Regions from separate parts of the Chryseobacterium sp. T16E-39 genome, predicted to be linked through region 3. Evidence: riboswitches for the same ligand, from Rfam matches in the RefSeq annotation. Region 3 holds a riboswitch; each other region holds the start of a gene.
The links. Region 3 has a riboswitch for S-adenosylmethionine ahead of CEY12_RS17045 (alpha/beta fold hydrolase). Riboswitches for the same ligand answer to the same signal wherever they lie in the genome.

Region 1 (2,272 bases), 840 kb from region 3:
TCCACCAGCTTTAAAGGTGCGCGGTGAATTGTTTACCAGAGAAGAATTGAATGTATTCACCACACCAAAATCAAATGTATTCTTACCAAAAGTATTACTCAAATCTATATTCCAATCATTCCATTTCCCTTTAATACCCGCCGCATAAGAATAGTCATTGATCGTAGATTCGATCTGAGGCAAATATCCGTTGGGAGTAATAAAATTGACATTTCTCTCTGTATTGGGTAAACGGTAAAAGCCTCCTGCATTTCCCGATCTATAGCTATACCCACCAAAAGAATAAATTTTCCAATCATCATTAATAGGAAGTTCCGAATTGTAATAGATTTGTGCTGATTGAAGTTTAGACTGTCCTGCTCTAATACTGAAATCTTTTCGTTCCAACCCTCTATAAGCAAGTTCACTATTAGTGACATCTCCGCTTAGTAACCCCTGTAATGTTGAAATGCTATTTGCGTTCGAAATGTCACTTTGCAACTGGGATGAAAAATAATTTACTTTTGTTGCATACTGCTTGATTGTATTAATAATCTGCTGGCTATTTGGAGTATTATTTATATTCTTATACAATCCATCTATATCTACTCCATCTTGTGCTGCCCTGTAATTGATCGCATTATAGGCATTATAAATATCTCCGTTTCTCACACCAGCCCTCGAGTAAGGATCGCGAAATTGTGTAGAGGTGGTGATATTAAAAAACCCCTGTTTTCCTAATTTAAAGCCATAATTAAGGTCTAATGAAATGGTTTCTCCATCCAGTCCACCAGAAAAATTATTTGTAACCGGTGAGGCATATCCTCCTAGAAATAGCTGACCTGAAAATCCCAGCCTCTTTTTAAGCCCTAAATTCACTACTCCGGCAATCGCGTCAGATCCATATTGTGCTGAAGCTCCATCTCTTAAAACTTCAATTTTATCTAAAGCAAACGTAGGAATGGCATTAAGGTCTGTTCCTACAGAGCCTCTTCCCGGAGTAAGCGTTACATTGATCAGTGAAGACTGATGTCTCCTTTTTCCATTCAGCAAAACTAAAACCTGGTCAGGACCTAATCCCCTTAATTGGGCAGGGTCTACAAAGTCTGTCCCATCATTTACAGTATGTGATGTCGAAGAAAAAGAAGGGACAATATAATTAAGTGCCTGACTAATATTATTGACAGGACTTTGTTTCAGTATTTTTGAGATATTGATGACATCCACAGGAACCGGAGTATCTGTTAATGATCTACCGGATCCTCTTGATCCCAACAGAACAACCTCATCTATTTTTTTAGATTTTATAGTATCTGACTGTGCATAGTAGAATGTCGAAATAAGTGTTGCTGAAGTGATAATACTTCTATGTTTGAAATTGCGCATGTGTTTTATTTTAAATTTTTGTATTAATAATTAGCTGCTTAAAACTTTTAAGCAATAGAAATCCCCTAACCCAGACATTCGAGGTTAAAAAAAGGAAAACGATAAACGGTTTTATTAGTTAAAAGAAACTGGAAGCTAAGAACAGCAACACATACACATCACGTAATGGCATGAGTAATTATAAGAATAACGAAGCCTTGCCTCAGTATTCGAAAGACAAAAAGTCAAATTCATTGTGGTGTCATTTCCCGTGTTCTTAAACATTGATTTTTACTTTAAAACAAAAATTATAAGATGGGAAGAAATAGAAAAACATTTTTTCCGGAGCTGAGCCGGCTTATCTATTTTAGCACCTTGCTTGTTTTTGCAGGTTGCTATCCCATCTATGAGATTCTTGATAATTATGGGGCAAAGATATAACTATTTTACAAATAAAAAAATAATTCGGAAAAAAATTACATTAATCGCAAAAACTCATCTAGAATAAATTTCAGATAATTTCAATGATTTATAGCTATTCAACGGAATATAGTAGGTCTTAAAAAAATTTATTTGTAACAATTTTTTGTTTTAGCCGTCTAACTGAATAGTAGTAAAAAAACATTATGAAAAAAATTGTATTCGTTTTATCTCTTCTGGGTATCGTAGCTATACATGCCCAGGAAAAGACCAATAACCCCGTAAAGGAAAAGCAGATTGAAGAGGTCGTAATGACCAAAACTAAAAAAGCCGTTGAACAAAAAGCCGACCGGACTATTTTTGATTTTTCTGAGCAACCGCAATTGAATAACGGGAATGTTTTAGAAGGAATCAAAAAACTTCCGGGACTCGTATCGACCGACATTGCAGGAATGATGTATCAGGGTAAAATCCTTGATGTTTACCTTAACGGACGTCCCTTAAATAT
Region 2 (2,272 bases), 160 kb from region 3:
ATATCCCTTCCCTGAAAAGTTATCTTCCCTGTTTTCGTTCTTATCTAACGGTAAAGTTGCAGCTGCATTTTGATTTTGCAAAGCAGCTGTTGGTCTGTATTTTCCAAAATCATAAATATAGTTCCCATTGGCATCAAGATGATAGCTTCCATCTGGGTTTCGCTCATAATAAGGATAAAAAGAAGGAATTACCCTCGCTGCATTAATAATATTATCTGTTCTTGAGTCCGAAGAAGGCGGAGCTTCCTGAAGACTGTTTGTGTAGCTTAAATTAGCACCAATGGTCAACCATTTTTTGACTTCATTATTAATTTTCAATCGGGTACTGTACTTTTTGAAACCAGAACCTATAGCAATTCCTTTATCATCCAGATAACCCAGGGAAAAGAAGTAATTTCCTTTCTCATTTCCTCCACTAAAATCCAGATCTACCTGGTTTCTGGAAGCAACCCTTTGAAGAATATCTCTCCAGTCGTCATTCCATAAAGCTTTTGCTCCCGGTAAAAGCTTTCCGTCAGTTCCAACAGGGTTGACATAATTTTGTCCATACGGATTAATTCCCAACTCGTTCACCAAATTGTTGGTTGCCATCTGGGCAGCCTGTTGAGAAGATATCTGACTGGATCTATATCCATTCCTTAAAGCCTCCCAATACAGTTGAAAGTACTGATCTGTATTTACCTGCTCATAATCTTTTACGGCCCGCCCTGAAAACCCCTGACTGATATTAAAATTCACACGCGGTTCTCCTTTTTTTCCGGATTTTGTAGTAACGATGATTACCCCATTGGCTCCTCTTGATCCGTACAAAGAGCTGGCTGTAGCATCTTTTAAAACGCTGATAGATTCAATATCATTAGGACTGATAGAATTAATATTTCCATCAAAAGGAATTCCATCTACCACAAATAAAGGATTACTTGATGCACTGATTGATCCAATCCCTCTGATACGGATGGTTGCCGTAGCTCCGGGTTGTCCGGAAGCGCTTACTGCCCGGAGACCTGCGACCTGGCCTTCTAATGCTTTTGTAATGTTAGTGACGGGTCTGTTATTGATTTTTTCACTTGAGATCGTCGCGACAGAACCTGTGTAACTCGTTCTTTTAGCCTTCCCGTAAGCTACTACTACAACTTCGTCAATATCTTTCTCGCGAAGTGTATCTTTTTTTTGTTTTAATTCCTGCCCATTAATACTTATTATTCCCAAGAAGAATAAAGCGCTTGGTGGAATCAAAACTTTTGCATTAAATAATTTTTTACTATTCATAATCAATTTTGTTTATCAAATATATTAAAAAAAATCACCCTTCGTTGAAATACAGCAAAGGGCATCAATACATTTGACAACCTATTGCTTATCTTTCCTAAAAAGGCTGAATGTAACACCTTGCCCCAGGCAGGTTGTTAAGACTTCACAGGGTCAGTTCCCTCCATCTTTCTTTATAAGCCGATCGAAATATGGATGCAAATCTAAAAACAAATAGTCCACAAAACAAGTAGACTATTCGAAATTTTTGTTTTAATTTTAGAAAAATTAACTTAATTTTTACATAAAAAGCATATAAACAAAGCCTTACAAAAAACATTAGATCATAAAACATGAGAAATATCATTGAAAGAAATGAAGTAGTCGCAGTTTAAATAAAGGGAGAAATTTAACAGCTAATCAAAAAAACTTTTTAATTTTATGTCATGAAAATTTTAATTGTAAACGGCCCAAATCTTAATTTGTTAGGCACAAGAGAGCCTGAAATTTATGGCACCATTTCAATGGAGGAGTATTTAGAAAAATTAAAGTCGGAATTTCCTTCTTATAAATTAAGCTATTACCAGTCTAATATTGAAGGGGAGCTGATCAATAGACTTCAGAAAGACGATTTTGATGCTGTAATAATTAACCCAGGGGCTTTTACCCACTATTCTTATGCAATAGCTGATTGTTTAAAAAATATCCAGAAGCCAAAAATTGAAGTACATATCAGCAATATTTATAAAAGAGAAGAATTTCGTCAAAAATCTGTAACCGCAGCCTATACCGATGCCATATTATCGGGCTTTGGTTTACAGGGATACAGATTAGCATTATTGAGTTTTTAATTTCACTCAAATTAAAAATATAAAGAAAAAAAAGCCTCATCAGTGATGAGGCTTTTAATTTTATGCTTATATCGTCTGTCCTTGTAGTTGAGGTCCTGAAGCAATAAGCTTCTTTCCCTCCTCAGTATTACAATACTGTTCAAAGTTTTTGATATATCTTGAAGCCAGATCTT
Region 3 (2,272 bases):
ATATTCACTCTTTTTTCGCTTGCAATTTGATTGAGTAGTAAAGGAAAAACATTATTCCTGGCCAGTTCAGTCAATAACTTATTAAAGTCTTCCACTACAAATCCTAAAACAGAAACGTTATTAATACTATATATCTGGGATACTTTTCCAGACTTTCTTTCTGATTCAAATTCGTCTATAAGGCAATTCACTGCGTTTTCAGAATCATTTTCGTGAACTAAAATGGATATCCCGTTTTCTATGGCCTGTTGTGAAATGACCCCAACGCTAATTCGTGCTAAAGTAAGTGCTTTAAATATTCTTCCATCGATTCCGATTTCTCCTAAGAAATCCTCTCCTTCAAATTTGATGATTGATCTATTTTTTAAAAATTTTATTTCGTTAACATTTTTCATCTGTACATTCTTTATTATTTAGTATTGTTACAAAAAGCTTCGAGTTTGCTCAATTTCTTTCTGTGACAAAATGGTTTTAATGATATTATTTAATTGTTTATATTCCATTAGGAAGGCGTCATGCCCATGAACTGAGGTGATCTCGTGATAAGAAACATTCTCTTTTTTACCTTTCAGTTTTTCAAAACAAGCCTTGATTTCTGAAGCAGGAAAGAATAGATCTGTATCAACGGAGATCATGTGCATTCGTGCCTGGATACCTTCCAACATTTCTTCATCTGCGTTAATATTCATCAACAAATGGTTCATCAGCTTGTAGGATTTCAGACTAAATCTTTCATTAAGTGCATTTCCATGATACTCAAGCCAATCTTCTGATTCCAGTTTTTGCTTTTCGGTATTGTATTTATTTTGAAATCTATTGTTTAAAGATTGTGGCGTCCTGTAGCATAACATGGCATGAATTCTTGCTTTTTGAAGCGGTTCATCATTTCCATTCAATAAAAACTTCTGAACGAGACACTGTGCATGCAGCCAATCGTGTGTTTTGAAATCGCAGGCAATTGGAATAAAGATTTCAGCGAGCTGTTGATTTTTAACAAGCATTTCCCATCCTATTCCTCCTCCAAGAGAACCTCCAATGATAGCATATAGTTTTTTGATATTCAGAGATTCCAGACCTTTTAAAAATATATTGGCTATGTCTGAAGGGGTAAAATCTTCGTATCCTTCAATTAAAAAATCATCAAACCCATTTCCGGGAATATTGAAACACAGAATTGTATACATACTGATATCAATCACCTGCCCATCTCCTACCAATTGTTTCCACCAACCATTTTCCCCTGAAATATTAGAGTTCCCTGTAAGGGCATGATTAATTAAAATAACGGGTGCAGTAAACAGGTCTTTCCCGAAGATCTGATAGCTCAACGGGATATGATATTCCTTTCCGGAATTTGTTTGATAAGAAAGATTAATATGTTTTAGTTCTGTTTCCAATTCTATTATATATTATTTATAATACAATTGAAAATGCCATGAGAAATGGCTGAAGAACTTCAGTAAGTTATCTGTCCAAAAATTAATTCGGTAGAACGTAGCACCTTCTTCGCTTGCGCAAAGGGTTGCTAAGGTTTCATAGGGTCTAATCCCTCAACCTTTCTTGATAACATTTTCAATATGTGAATGATCGAATGGTGCAAAGATATAATATTTTATTTAAAATTTTAAACAAAAAAATAATTTATTCTCAAAAACACCGTAATCATTAGAGTTACAGGGATATGTTAATAATTATTCAGATAGAAAAAATTGGAATTATTTTTCAAAAAAATTACCTTCGTAGTGAAAAATGATGAATTATGTCTGCAGAAAAACAAAGATTACAAGATACAAAATGGAAAAATTGGGGGCCCTATGTAAGCAATAGGCAGTGGGGAAATGTTCGCGAAGATTACAGTCCCAATGGCAATGCCTGGAATTTCACCAACCATGATAAAGCAGAAAGCTACGCTTACCGTTGGGGAGAAGAAGGAATAGCTGGAATATCAGATGCTAAACAGCTTTTTTGTTTTGCTCTTTCATTTTGGAACGGAAAGGATAAAATGATCAAAGAACGTTTTTTCGGATTGAGCAACCCTCAGGGTAATCATGGCGAAGACATTAAAGAGATCTTTTATTATCTGGATAATACCCCTACCCATAGTTATATGAAGATGGTATACAAATATCCCATCAACGAATTCCCTTACGACCACCTGCTATCTGAAAATGGAAGACGCAGTAAAAAAGAAGCAGAATATGAAATTATTGACACCGGGATTTTCGATAATAATGAATACTTCGATATTTTTATTGAGTACTGTAAAGTGGAG

Region 1: linked by a shared signal. The riboswitch ahead of CEY12_RS13080 (TonB-dependent receptor plug domain-containing protein) and the one ahead of CEY12_RS17045 (alpha/beta fold hydrolase) in region 3 are both predicted to bind S-adenosylmethionine.
Region 2: linked by a shared signal. The riboswitch ahead of CEY12_RS16255 (SusC/RagA family TonB-linked outer membrane protein) and the one ahead of CEY12_RS17045 (alpha/beta fold hydrolase) in region 3 are both predicted to bind S-adenosylmethionine.

The regions. Positions count from the first base shown of each region.
Region 1 is NZ_CP022282.1:2,909,940-2,912,211, forward strand. It holds gene CEY12_RS13080 (TonB-dependent receptor plug domain-containing protein) at 1-1,365, opposite strand, end outside; SAM-I-IV-variant riboswitch at 1,671-1,771, opposite strand; gene CEY12_RS13085 (outer membrane beta-barrel family protein) at 1,971-2,272, shown strand, end outside.
Region 2 is NZ_CP022282.1:3,589,701-3,591,972, reverse strand. It holds gene CEY12_RS16255 (SusC/RagA family TonB-linked outer membrane protein) at 1-1,269, opposite strand, end outside; SAM riboswitch class I at 1,355-1,451, opposite strand; gene CEY12_RS16250 (type II 3-dehydroquinate dehydratase) at 1,695-2,099, shown strand; gene pckA (phosphoenolpyruvate carboxykinase (ATP)) at 2,166-2,272, opposite strand, start outside.
Region 3 is NZ_CP022282.1:3,751,850-3,754,121, reverse strand. It holds gene CEY12_RS17050 (ACT domain-containing protein) at 1-395, opposite strand, end outside; gene CEY12_RS17045 (alpha/beta fold hydrolase) at 423-1,397, opposite strand; SAM riboswitch class I at 1,462-1,570, opposite strand; gene CEY12_RS17040 (MGH1-like glycoside hydrolase domain-containing protein) at 1,760-2,272, shown strand, end outside.